3 regions of the Peribacillus frigoritolerans genome follow, and region 1 is predicted to be linked to each of the others. Evidence: riboswitches for the same ligand, from Rfam matches in the RefSeq annotation. Region 1 holds a riboswitch; each other region holds the start of a gene.
What was found. Region 1 has a riboswitch for lysine ahead of dapA (4-hydroxy-tetrahydrodipicolinate synthase). Riboswitches for the same ligand answer to the same signal wherever they lie in the genome.

Region 1 (4,291 bases):
TAGGCGCAGCTTTATTTAATTGATCCATGGCTGTTCTGAACTTGTTCATATCAGCTGTTGATCCATCATCAATATGTACATCACTGATTACTGGAAAAACGAGCTCTGGTTTACGTTTATTATCTGAATTTGAAGATTCCGAGAATGCTTGTACACTTGATAAAGATGTTGTTAATCCTACCGTTACAACTGTCAGCATCGCTGCAAATTTATATTTCCCTTTCAAAATCAATACCTCCTATTTATCGTTTAGCTAATTATGTATTTTTTTAACAGATCGACAAATATCCTCCTTGTTTATAAATTTTTATGGTGTTTACCAATTAAAATAGTAACTTTACATTATTAATAAAATATAAGACCAATGTAATTTATATATTAATAAATCCAAAAAAACTATGGCCAGTATTCGTTCCATTCACTTTTGTCTCGTTTTTGGTATTGATTTTCCTTTTCTTAATGGGAATGGGGTACTATCCCTTAACTACGTAGATACCCGTAAAATGGTAATATTTATACAGATGGTAAATGATTCCATAGTACATAGAAATACCAATTTTCATATGGTAAAGTCTAGAAGAAGGAAAGGAGAGAGGTTATTATAAAAAAATTATTAAATATTGTGATGGTAATGACTCTTGTCTTTGGAGTGTTTTTTGCGATTGCACCGATCAATAAAGCATTTGCCTTGTCCTACGATAATACAAACCCTTATTCGACAGGTTGTGCTTCTAAAAGCCCAATCACCTATGAAACAGAATATATCTATAAAAACGGTGTGAAAATTGGATATGTGCAACTAAAAGGAAGTGCGTATTGTCATACGGCGTGGGGTTACTTAAAGTTTTATTCATCTGCTCCTTACGATTATTATGCAAATGTTTGGGTTGACAGTTTTAATGGCACGACTAAGAGAGCATTTACAAGTTGTGCTAGTTCCGGTGGAAACGGATGGATAATGAAAGGGCAGACATCATGTTATACTGCACAATTATGGAATTTAGATCCGTATAATGCTTTGGCCAAAGCAGGTATTTATTCTTCAAGCGGGGCTCTCATTATTTCTGCGAACACCGGTCGTTATTAATGAGATACTAATGAAAACTTCCTGTTAACGACGGTTGAATTGCATTTTTGCCATCTTTCCCATTTTGCCTACTATGCACAATCCATTTCGCAGTTCAATGCGTGATCAATTTTCTTTGTTAACACCCCCACGAATCTTAATGGCTTTTTTCATTTCATCTCATGGATTTGGAACGAGATACGTATGCTGTTTATATGTATCTCGTTCCAATCCTGAATCAATGGTATCCTACTGACAATTGAAGCGATCGTTTTCTTGCTTCCTACGTCACGGATTTTCATATCTTGCTGTCCTCCCCCACCTTGATACCTTCTATAAGATATATCTATTGTCAAAACTGACTATAAAAGGTTGAAATCTTTCACACAGTTTGTTTTATAAATCTATAAATGTTGAGATTACATAATACTAAAAAAGAATCCAGCCCTATACCGTATCCATTTCCATTGATAATCCATGTATTCTAAAAATTATTTCTAAATTGGCCTTGCAATAGAAAGGATTCCTTGTTATATTACAGTCAATTAAATATTTTCTTACTTCATACTTTTTGAAGTGAGGATAGAGGAGCAAAGACCATTAGTACACATTTTGAGGAGAATGAGATCCTATGACTATTGTGGAAAGGGGAATTTGCCGAAGCGGAAAGAATCTCATGTTCTTGAAGCTGGTTCTGCTATTGAATAAATACAGGACTGTCATATAGGAAACTATATGGAGGGCTATCTTATGCGCGGAAACATTTTTTGGTAAATATTGTTTCTACTGCAGCAGCGAATCCTCGTTGTTGCTTTTTTGCGTTTACTCCTGAATGGCCCTAACCACCTCTGAATATTTTTTAAAAAATTATACAAAAGGGTGTGAAGTTATGAATTTTGGCCAAGTTTTAACCGCAATGGTTACCCCGTTTAATCATAATGATGAGGTTGATTTTAATGCTACGAGAACTTTAGTGAATTATTTAATTGCTAATGGTTCTGATGGATTAGTAATAGCTGGTACAACTGGAGAGTCCCCTACATTAACTCAAGAAGAGAAAGTAGAATTATTCAAATTTGTTGTAGAAGTTGTTGATGGAAGAGTTCCAGTCATAGCTGGAACTGGCTCAAATAATACGAAAGCTTCTATCAGCTTGACAAAGCATGCAGAGGAAGCAGGAGTCGACGGAATCATGCTCGTTACCCCATACTATAACAAGCCGTCTCAAGAAGGATTATTTCAGCACTTTAGCGCTATTGCCCAATCAACATCTTTACCGGTAATGCTTTATAATATTCCAGGACGAAGTGTTGTAAACATGTCAGTAGAGACGATTGTTAACCTCTCGAAAATCAACAATATCGTGGCAGTAAAAGAGGCTAGTGGTGACTTAGATGCCATGGCACAAATCATTAGCAAAACAACTAGTGATTTTACATTGTACAGCGGCGATGATGGGTTAACATTACCGGTTTTAGCCATCGGTGGAACAGGTATTATTTCGGTTTCTTCACACATAATTGGTAATGAAATGCAAGAAATGATCAATAGCTTTAAAAATGGTGATGTCCAAGGTGCTGCTTCTACGCATCGTAAACTTCTTCCAATCATGAAAGCATTATTTGCTGCACCAAGCCCGGCACCAGTAAAATCAGCATTAAATATGCGGGGGTTAAATGTTGGAGGTGTCCGCTTACCGATGGTCCCTTTAAACGATGAAGAAAAAAGAGCACTGCAAATAGCTTTACAACCTAGTAATGAAGAAGCTGTTTTGTTAAATAAATAAATAAAGATAATGATTCTTTCAGCTATACTTTAATACCGATTTTCTAATTAAAGACCATAATAAACGGGATAAAATTTTAAAAAGCAGTGCAACTCATAAAGAGTGCACTGCTTTTTAATCGATGCAAGGCTCATTGCTTAAACTAGTTGAGCAGAATGGATTTATATTTACTAATATAAATTGATAATGAATAAATAGCCTATGTTTCTCTTTAGAAAGGCTATTTTTTTCTCCAAACCCTTTTATTTCATGGCCTGATGTTGCTGTTCTTCATTTTGATCCTTGCTGCAGACTTTATGTTTCCAAATTTAAGGACTTCATTTTTTTATTCTTTCTTCTACTTCTCTCTTTCTCTTGTTCTATCAAAAACGTTCGATAATGTGTACTTTTACGAACGGGACTTTTCTTCCTATATGGGTAAAACTGTTGAATATTTAATTTCTCTGAGAGCTAGGCTAGTTTGAATTTTTGTTATACCTAGTTTATTTAACTTTCTAATAAATATTTCTAATTCCTTCCGATCTTTGTTAGCCACTTTTAGAAGATAATCATACTCACCTGTTAAACAATGACACTCTAATACTTCCGACATAGAAGCTAACGCCTTTTCCAAAACTTCCAGTTCTTCAGCTTGATGTATATTCGTACTAATAAAAATGAAACATAATAAATCAAAACCTAGCTTCTCCTGGTTTAAAATTGCTACTTGTGCATTAATAAACCCTTCATTTTCCAAACGTTTTATCCTTGAATGTATAGCTGGTGGAGATAATTTGACACGCTTTGCAAGCTCAGTATTGCTTAACTGTGCATCCTTTTGCAGTAAATCTAAAATTTGAATATCAACATTATCTAGAACCTTGCTTACGATAGATTCCACTTATAGTCACTCCTTTTACAAATGTTCCAAAAACGGTATCATCTAAAAGCCAAAACTTAATTTAATTCTGTATATCAGCAATATTTTTTAATATTATTTTAAGTTTCTTCTATTATACAAAATAACATATTAACTAACGAACTAAAATGTTAAAATTATTAGTAATTAATTATGAAAATTGAAATGTCATTGTGCACAATGGCTTCGATCTTTTTTCACTTAAACTGTGAAAGATGAAAAGGAGCAAAAAGATATGAAATATTATTATTTTTCGTTATTACTTTTAACAAGTTTATTATGGGGTGGAAACTTTGTCGTAGGTAAATCGCTTGTCGGTCATGCTTCTCCGATGACGTTGACAAGTTTAAGGTGGATCATTGCTATTAGTTGTCTTTGGCCAATTGTATGGTGGAAAGAAAAAAAGATATTTCCTCCTCGAAGTGCAATCCTTCCTTTATTTTTGATGGGAATTACAGGTGTGGTTCTATTTAACCTATTACAATTTGTAGCATTGGAGAAAACATCCGCGACTAATGTTGGATTAATATCAACATTAAAC
Region 2 (4,291 bases), 980 kb from region 1:
AACAGTATAATTTGCAAAAGAAATACGTTTATAATAGATTTACAGAAAGAGGCGATAAATTATGAAAAAAAATATTGCTGCTGCGATAGAAGAAGAGATTCAAACTGAAGAAATTCAAACTGAAGAATTCCTGGTTCCAGCTTTCGGATACGAATTAATCAGAGAAGTTCTATTGAACGATATTCTCGGAAAAGACTCTAATCAAATCCTCTATTGGGCAGGTAAACAATTAGCAAGAAAATTCCCATTGAATGGCGATCAGGAAGTGATTGAATTTTTCCAAAGCGCTGGATGGGGCAATCTGGAAATCTTGAAGTATACGAAACACGAGATGGAGTTATCCCTGACGGGTGAAATAATCAGCCGCCGCCTGGATTTACACCCTGATTGTCACTTCCAACTTGAAGCCGGTTTCCTTGCCGAGCAGTTTACACTGCAAAAAAAATTCCTCAGCGAATCAACGGAAGAAATCAAACGCCGCGCAAAAAAAGTGATATTCACCATCCAATGGGATCCCAGAGATCCAATCTAATGAGCCCTTAAAACAGACTTACCCTTTTTACCGGAAGTCTGTTTTTTATTGGACTCCTGACACTTAAGCTAGCACATTTGCATGTTGACCTAGTTTAAATGCTTCATGAAGAGATTCAACCGCCTTCACCATTTCCTTTTCATTGACGACAGTCGAAACTTTAATTTCCGATGTGCTGACCATTTTCACCTGGATGCCTGTATTGGCCATCACTTCAAACATCTCGGCAGCCACTCCCGGATTGGATACCATACCAGAACCGACGATGGACACTTTGGCCAATCCGCTCTCCGTTTCGACTCGGTCGAATCCCAATTGTTCTTTATTATTTTCCAGCACGATCAAGGCCGCTTCCGTATCTTCACTTTTTGTGGAAAAAGATAGATTGGTCGTATCCTCGGCAGTCATGCTTTGAATGATGATGTCCACATTGATCCGGTTTTTCGCAAGTGTTGTGAAGATTGTGGATAATGCACCAAGTGATTGGGGCAAACCATATATTGTGACCCTCGTAATACTGTCTTCAAAAGCAATCCCGCGTACAATTAAGTTTTCTTCCATAGTTGCTTCCTCCTCAATGATCGTTCCTGATTCTCTCTCCATGCTTGAACGGACTTCAAGCGGAATTTGATAATTTTTTGCATATTCGACAGCCCTCGGATGAAGGACGCCCGCCCCCAGGTTGGCAAGTTCCAGCATTTCATCATAAGAAATGGATTGGAGTTTTCGTGCGCCTTTTATGTAGCGAGGGTCCGTTGTGAAAACGCCCGTTACATCCGTATAAATATCGCATCTATCCGCATTCAGCGCTGCAGCGATGGCAACCGCCGTCGTATCGGAACCGCCTCGCCCTAAGGTAGTGATTTCCCCATTTGCATCGTTACCCTGGAAACCGGCCACGACCACTATTTTCTTCTCCTGTAGCTTAGCTTGGATCCTCGTGGCATCGATGTTTAAAATCCGGGCATTCCCATGAACGGATTCCGTTTGCATGCCAGCCTGCCAGCCAGTATACGAAATGGCTTCATGTCCTTTTTCAATCAATGCCATCGTTAACAGGGAAATCGTTACCTGTTCCCCCGTAGTCAAAAGCATATCCATTTCCCTCTTGCTCGGGGTTCCGGAAATATCCCGGGCCATGGACACCAATTGATCCGTGGTTTTCCCCATGGCTGAAACAACGACGACTACCTCATTTCCATTCTGCGCTTCCTCGATTACCCGATCGGCAACATTTTTGATTTTTTCTACGCTTCCGACGGATGTTCCGCCAAATTTTTGAACGATTAATGCCATCCTCATGCACCCTCTCTACCTTTTTAGGCAATAAAAAAAGCAATGAGAAATATCTCATTGCTGTGATCACATATCTAAATACTGTAAACACAGTGAGATAGCTCTCCAGGGTATAAACCCTGACAATCCGCCATTTATTAAATGTCGGACCAGGAAAACAAGGTATGAGTCTTGTATTCCTTCGGCGTCATCCCCTTTCAAAACCTTTCATGGAAGCTCATACTTCTCCAGGTTTTTACTCTTGAATTCCGCACCTCTATCAGCACTTTTAAGTTGTCTAGTTAAAAATTCTTTTTAATCATAGCATAGAGATTTATCGGTAGCAAGATTATTCTTGTAATTTTCTAACGATTCCCTCGGCTACCCCTTTTGGCATGCCAGCTTCCATGATTTCCTCGGCCGTCGCCTCTTTGATTTTCTTCAATGATCCAAAATGCCTTAATAATTGCTTCCTTCGCTTTTCCCCGACTCCTGGAATATCATCAAGCTGGGAGTGAACTGCATTTTTCCCGCGTAGCTGGCGATGAAACGTAATCGCGAACCGATGCACTTCATCCTGAATTCTTTGCAATAGGTAAAATTCCTGGCTCCGGGAATCAAGAGGTACGATTTCAAGCGGATTTCCGATCATCAATTGCGAGGTCCTATGCTTTTCATCCTTAATGAGGCCTGAAAGTGGAATATCAAGGCCCAATTCATTTTCCAGAATATCCCGAACGGCTTCGACATGTCCCTTTCCGCCATCAATGATGATCAAGTCCGGAAGCGGCAGCCCTTCTTTCAATACTCGTGAATATCTTCTTCTGACCACTTCACGCATCGATTCATAATCATCAGGCCCTTGGACCGTCTTGATCTTATATTTGCGGTACTCCCTTTTTTCCGGCTTTCCATCAATGAACACGACTAAAGCGGAAACTGGGTCACTTCCCTGGATGTTGGAGTTATCGAAAGCTTCAATTCGATGCGGTGTGTAGATACCCAGTTGCTTCCCGAGGTTTTCCACCGCATTGATCGTTCTTTCTTCATCCCTTTCTATCAAAGAGAATTTTTCCTGAAGCGCGATGGAGGCATTCTTATTCGCCAATTTAAGCATGTCTTTTTTCGCTCCCCGTTTCGGGTGAATCGTTTTGACACCAAGCAGCCCTTCGGCCATTTCGGCATCCACTGATTCAGGCAGCAAGATTTCCTTTGGTTTAAAGTGGTTCGTAATCTCGTAAAACTGACCGAGGAATGTAAGAAGTTCCTGTTCGGGTTCATCGTAGACCGGAAAAAGCGAAACATCCCTTTCTATCAATTTACCCTGCCTGACAAAAAATACCTGAACGCACATCCAGCCTTTATCATAGGCAAAGCCAAATACATCCCTGTCGATGAAATCGGTCGTCATCATTTTCTGCTTCTCCATCGTAATATCGATGTGGGCAATCTTGTCACGGAACTCCTTGGCCCTCTCGAAATCGAGCTCTTCCGATGCCTCCAGCATTTTTTCAGTCAGTTCTTTTTTTATTTCAGTATGCCCGCCGTTCAAGAACCGGTTGATATCATCGACCATTTTTTTATATTCCTGTTCCTCTACATCATATACACATGGGGCCAGGCACTGGCCAAGGTGATAGTAGAGACAAACGCGATCCGGTAACGTATTACATTTTCTTAGGGGATAGATGCGGTCGAGCAATTTTTTCGTTTCGTTAGCTGCAAATGCATTCGGATAAGGGCCGAAATATTTCCCTTTGTCTTTTTTGACTTTTCGCGTAATGATTAGACGCGGGTGGCGTTCCGCAGTCAGCTTGATGAAAGGATACGTCTTATCATCCTTTAGCATGACATTATATTTTGGGTCATGTTTTTTGATTAAGTTCAACTCTAAAATAAGAGCCTCGATGTTGGAAGAGGTGACGATGTATTCGAAATCCTCAATCTCATTCACGAGTCGAAATGTTTTCCCATCATGAGATCCCGTAAAATAAGAACGGACACGATTTTTCAACACTTTCGCTTTGCCTACATAGATGATCGTTCCCTGACGATCTTTCATTAAATAACAACCAGGTTGATCGGGAAGAAGGGCAAGTTTATTCTTTATTTGTTGATTCATGCATTCAGCCTCCTGTTCTCCCTTTTTTACAATCATTATATATCAAGATAGCGAAAAAAGCTTCAAGTCCGCAGACTTGAAGCTTTTTTTAGCTATCTTACTATTACGCGTGTTTTGCAATAAGTTCAGCAAGTGCTTCTTTAGGTTGGAAACCAACAACCTTATCGACCACTTCACCGTCTTTAAGCACGATTAATGTCGGGATGCTCATCACACCGAATTTTCCAGCTGTTTCTTGGTTTTCATCTACATCCACTTTTACGATTTTTGCTGTATCGCCAATTTCAGTATCAAGCTCTTGAAGAACAGGAGCGATCATTTTACAAGGTCCGCACCATGGAGCCCAAAAATCTACAAGAACG
Region 3 (4,291 bases), 2.1 Mb from region 1:
GAACAAGATATCGTCGTTTATGGCCGTTTTGAACTGCTGTTGCCGGATGATGAACGAATATTTGCCTACACGAGATCGTTGGAAGAAGAAAAGCTGTTGGTACTATGCAACTTTAAAGAAGAGCAGGCTCCCTATACTTTGCCTGAAGAGCTGCAAGCATATTCTGCCACAAAGCTGATCGGCAATTATGATCAGGAGGAAGAAGGGATCTCGAGCAAACCCCTGCAACCATATGAATGCCGTGTTTATCATTTGAAATGAAAAAAGGACCTGTTCTTCTCCGATTAGGAAGAACAGGTCCTTTGCGTATTATTTTGATTTAAGGTCACATTCCTCTAGGGGAATGATTTTCGTTTTATGCTTAATTTTATAGCCGAACCATAGGACGAAAAATAGAATCAAGCCAATGTAGGAAACAAACATTGAATTCCAGTCAATCCCATCGCTGCTGAAAGCTTGATAGCCTTGTCCGATGATAATAATAATACAAAGGACAAGTGCGAATATAGGTCCGAATGGGAAGCCTTTTGCCCGGAATGGTAAAGCATTCATATCAAGGCCTTGAGCTGCGTAGGCTTTGCGGAACCGATAATGGGCAATCGCAATCCCTACCCAGGTGACGAATCCCGCCATTCCTGAAGCATTCAATAACCAGATATAAACGACGCCATCACCGAAAAACGAAGCTAGGAATGCAACGCAGCCAACTAAAGAAGTCAGGATAAGTGCATTCACGGGTACTCCTCTTTTATCTAACTTGCCTAGGAATTTCGGTGCTTTCCCATCACGTGCCAAGTCCCATAGCATACGGGTTGAAGCGTACATGCCAGAGTTACCTGCAGAGAGTACGGATGATAAAATGATCGCGTTCATGATGGATGCAGCAAATGCAAGGCCGGCACGTTCAAATACAAGCGTGAATGGACTTACGGCAACATCTTGACTCAATAAACGTGAATCCGTAAACGGAATGATCATTCCAATAACGAAAATTGCAAGGATATAGAACAAGAGGATGCGCCAGAAAACGGATCTGATCGCTTTAGGGATATTTTTTTCTGGATCCTCACTTTCACCAGCAGTCACTCCAAGCAATTCCGTTCCTTGGAATGAAAAGCCGGCAGCCATGAATACGCCTAGAATCGTGAAGAACCCTCCGTTAAAGGGACCTTCGCCCATTGTGAAATTGGAAAAACCAATTGGGTCATTCCCACCCATGATTCCGAGAATGATCAGAACACCCGTAATCAAGAAAATGACGACTGTCACGACTTTGATCATGGCGAACCAGAATTCTGTTTCCCCGAAACCTTTAACTGACATGTAATTGATAAGAAACATAGTGATTAACGCAATGGCACTCCAGATAAATGAAGGGCTATCCGGGAACCAGAACTTCATAATTAAGACAACGGCTGCCAATTCGGCGGCAATGGTGATTGCCCAGTTATACCAGTAGTTCCAACCAATCGCAAAACCGAAAGACGGATCGACGAATTTGGATGCATAGACACGGAACGAACCGGCCACTGGCATGAACGCTGCCATTTCTGCAAGACTTGTCATTAAGTAATAAACCATGATGCCGATGACCGCGTATGCCACCAAGGCACCGCCGGGTCCGGCTGAATGAATGGCCCCGCCACTAGCTAAAAATAAACCTGTTCCAATCGTTCCACCTAATGAAATCATCATTAAATGACGCGCTTTCAGGCTCCTTTTCAGTTCAGTAGGGCTTGATGGTGATTGTGAATTTGACAATTGATGTTACACTCCTTTTTATTGGAAGGGAACGAAAAATAAAAAAACAGCAGTCGAAAAAGATCGACGGCTGTTTATAATAAACCCGTTTATCCTTCCGAAGATAGCTCCCCACGCTTTTTGAAAAAACGTGACAGTGGTGTTCCTGTTCGGTAACACCGCCAGCAAGAATATACATGGAATATACCCTAACTTCGGCAACTTATCCTTTCAAACGGAGTCTTTAATCTTCCAGAATCTCGTCCGCTTTACTTTTATAAGCTGCAGCCTCTAACTCATCGGTAAATGAGGAAGTATTCAATTTTCTAATATCGTTGAGCCAGCTTGTAAGTGACGTCGGACGATTGTACTCATGAAATTCATGCAATCGTTAATAGATTGCTAGTAATTGAGTAAACTTTACTATATCAAAATTATAAAATAACTTTTGGGATATCGCAATGATTATTTTATGTGGTTATTTTTTCCTAGTAAATGAAAGATGGCAGTAAGGAAGAATTCAAATATAAAACATCCTGATAACTAAACGGTACTCCTTTTTATAAGGGCGTAGTCCAGTTTTACATGTTTGACCACTTCAGGATTCTCAAATAGATCCACTGCCATTTTACCAATCCATTCCAGCGGTAAGGAAATGGTCGTGATGTCGAGCATTTCACTCAGGCTATCATTATTGAAGCCGAGAATGGCCACATCTTCCGGTACCCTTATACCCGATTTCTTAGCGGTAAGAATGAAGCCTGCCGCCGTGTCATCATTCGTGATGATGAGAGCTTCAGGTTTGTCCATCATTGAATTCCAATCCTTAAACAATTGTTCACCGTCTTTGATGTGATAACTGCCTTCAAACAGCCATTCTTTATTGTTTATCAGTTTATGTTTTCTCATGATATCGTTAAAGGCCTTTGTACGATGGGAACTATTTCTGCTCTTTTTACGGCCGAGGCTGTATCCGATTTTCTTATATCCTTTAGCAATCACGTACTCAAGGGCACAGGAGAAAGCTGCATAATGATCAATGCTGATGGATGAGAATTCAGCCTGGGCTGTATCTTCACATAAAATAATCGGTCCGTATTTTTGATAATCCAAGAGGATTTTCATTTCCGAAATCCTTGAACAAACGATAATGCCATCGAGCTGCTTCATTTGCAGCATATTAAAAGCCTGGATCTCTTTCTCCCTGTCATAATTTGTTTGAAAGATGACGATATGACAGCCAATTGCATTTGCCTGTTTAGTAATTCCGTTAACGATTGCCCCGTAATATGGGTGATTGTTGAAGGGAATGATGACGCCGATAAGATTGGTTTTGCCTTTTGAAAGATGAATGGCGTTGATGTTTCTCGTATAATTCAAACGATCGATCGCTTCTAAGACGCTCTTTCTTTTATCGGGGCTTACATATGGATGATCATTCAATACACGAGACACTGTTGAGACAGATACACCAGCACATTGAGCTATTTCTTTAATATTTGTCATGGTATCACCGTTTTTTCTTTTTTTATATTGTACAGTATGAAACCCATTTCAGGGCAAGGGAACAGTGTGGGACTGCTGAAGATTTATTCTAATAAGGTCTTGTTATGGTATTGGTTTCATCCTTTAAGATTGGTTTAAGTCTTAGAGGAGGAGGAAATCATGATGTTCCAAACTTTAATCACCCTGTTTGTGCTTTGCGGAATTGAATTGGGATTTGCGTACTTGGCAATTTCCTTGAAACAGGAAAAATGAGTGGAAATGCCCGTCAATAATTCCGCGGCATTACGCGTGGAAACCGCGTTTACTCATGAATTTCACGTCGTCCAGAAATAGCTCCCTTAGTTTATGTTCACCATTAAAACTCCACAATATAAATATAACTTCATCGTACGGAATGACTGACTGTCAGGAAGCTGCCTAGTAGCTTCCTGACAGTTTTTGCTGTGTGTAAAAGTCATTCACCTTTTTGAATTGTTTAAAAATAGTTGCACTTTTTTTGTATATTTGTGTATAGTATAAAATAAGTTGTGTAGAGGAAACTTTTTAGCATTTGCGACAATGTAAAAAAATTTACACTTAGTTTTGCGCATGGCAAACTATTTTAGAAAGATGAAAAAGGGAGGGAATATGGATGGGTTTTCTAAAATCTATTGGGGGCGTGCTTGCTGCATTGCTGATTTTAACGGGGTGCGGCAATGATACGGCCGATAGGGATAAAGGCAATGGCAAGCTGAATGTCGTTACAACAACGGGAATGATTGGGGATTTGGTTGAGAATATCGGCGGTAAACATGTCGAGGTCACCAGTTTAATGGGACCGGGAGTCGACCCCCATCTATATAAAGCGACACAGGGTGATGTTAAGACACTGGATTCGGCTGATATGATTTTTTATAATGGATTGCATCTTGAAGGGAAAATGACGGATATATTTGAAATGATGAGCAAGGATAAACCGACGATTGCGGTAACGGAGGACTTCAAGGAGAACCAGCTACGGAAAGTGAGTGCAACGGAACATGATCCCCACGTATGGTTTGATGTA

Region 2: linked by a shared signal. The riboswitch ahead of ABOA58_RS19570 (aspartate kinase) and the one ahead of dapA (4-hydroxy-tetrahydrodipicolinate synthase) in region 1 are both predicted to bind lysine.
Region 3: linked by a shared signal. The riboswitch ahead of ABOA58_RS25450 (amino acid permease) and the one ahead of dapA (4-hydroxy-tetrahydrodipicolinate synthase) in region 1 are both predicted to bind lysine.

The regions. Positions count from the first base shown of each region.
Region 1 covers NZ_CP158190.1:3,010,192-3,014,482, forward strand. Annotated here, with positions in the region: gene ABOA58_RS14735 (metallophosphoesterase) at 1-226, opposite strand, end outside; gene ABOA58_RS14740 (DUF2690 domain-containing protein) at 632-1,087, shown strand; gene ABOA58_RS14745 (hypothetical protein) at 1,237-1,368, opposite strand; lysine riboswitch at 1,642-1,820, shown strand; gene dapA (4-hydroxy-tetrahydrodipicolinate synthase) at 1,956-2,852, shown strand; gene ABOA58_RS14755 (Lrp/AsnC family transcriptional regulator) at 3,262-3,732, opposite strand; gene ABOA58_RS14760 (DMT family transporter) at 3,986-4,291, shown strand, end outside.
Region 2 covers NZ_CP158190.1:3,992,957-3,997,247, forward strand. Annotated here, with positions in the region: gene ABOA58_RS19565 (YslB family protein) at 62-532, shown strand; gene ABOA58_RS19570 (aspartate kinase) at 596-1,828, opposite strand; lysine riboswitch at 1,919-2,095, opposite strand; gene uvrC (excinuclease ABC subunit UvrC) at 2,157-3,929, opposite strand; gene trxA (thioredoxin) at 4,033-4,291, opposite strand, start outside.
Region 3 covers NZ_CP158190.1:5,131,853-5,136,143, reverse strand. Annotated here, with positions in the region: gene ABOA58_RS25455 (glycoside hydrolase family 13 protein) at 1-261, shown strand, start outside; gene ABOA58_RS25450 (amino acid permease) at 310-1,761, opposite strand; lysine riboswitch at 1,858-2,042, opposite strand; gene ABOA58_RS25445 (LacI family DNA-binding transcriptional regulator) at 2,284-3,246, opposite strand; gene ABOA58_RS25440 (metal ABC transporter solute-binding protein, Zn/Mn family) at 3,878-4,291, shown strand, end outside.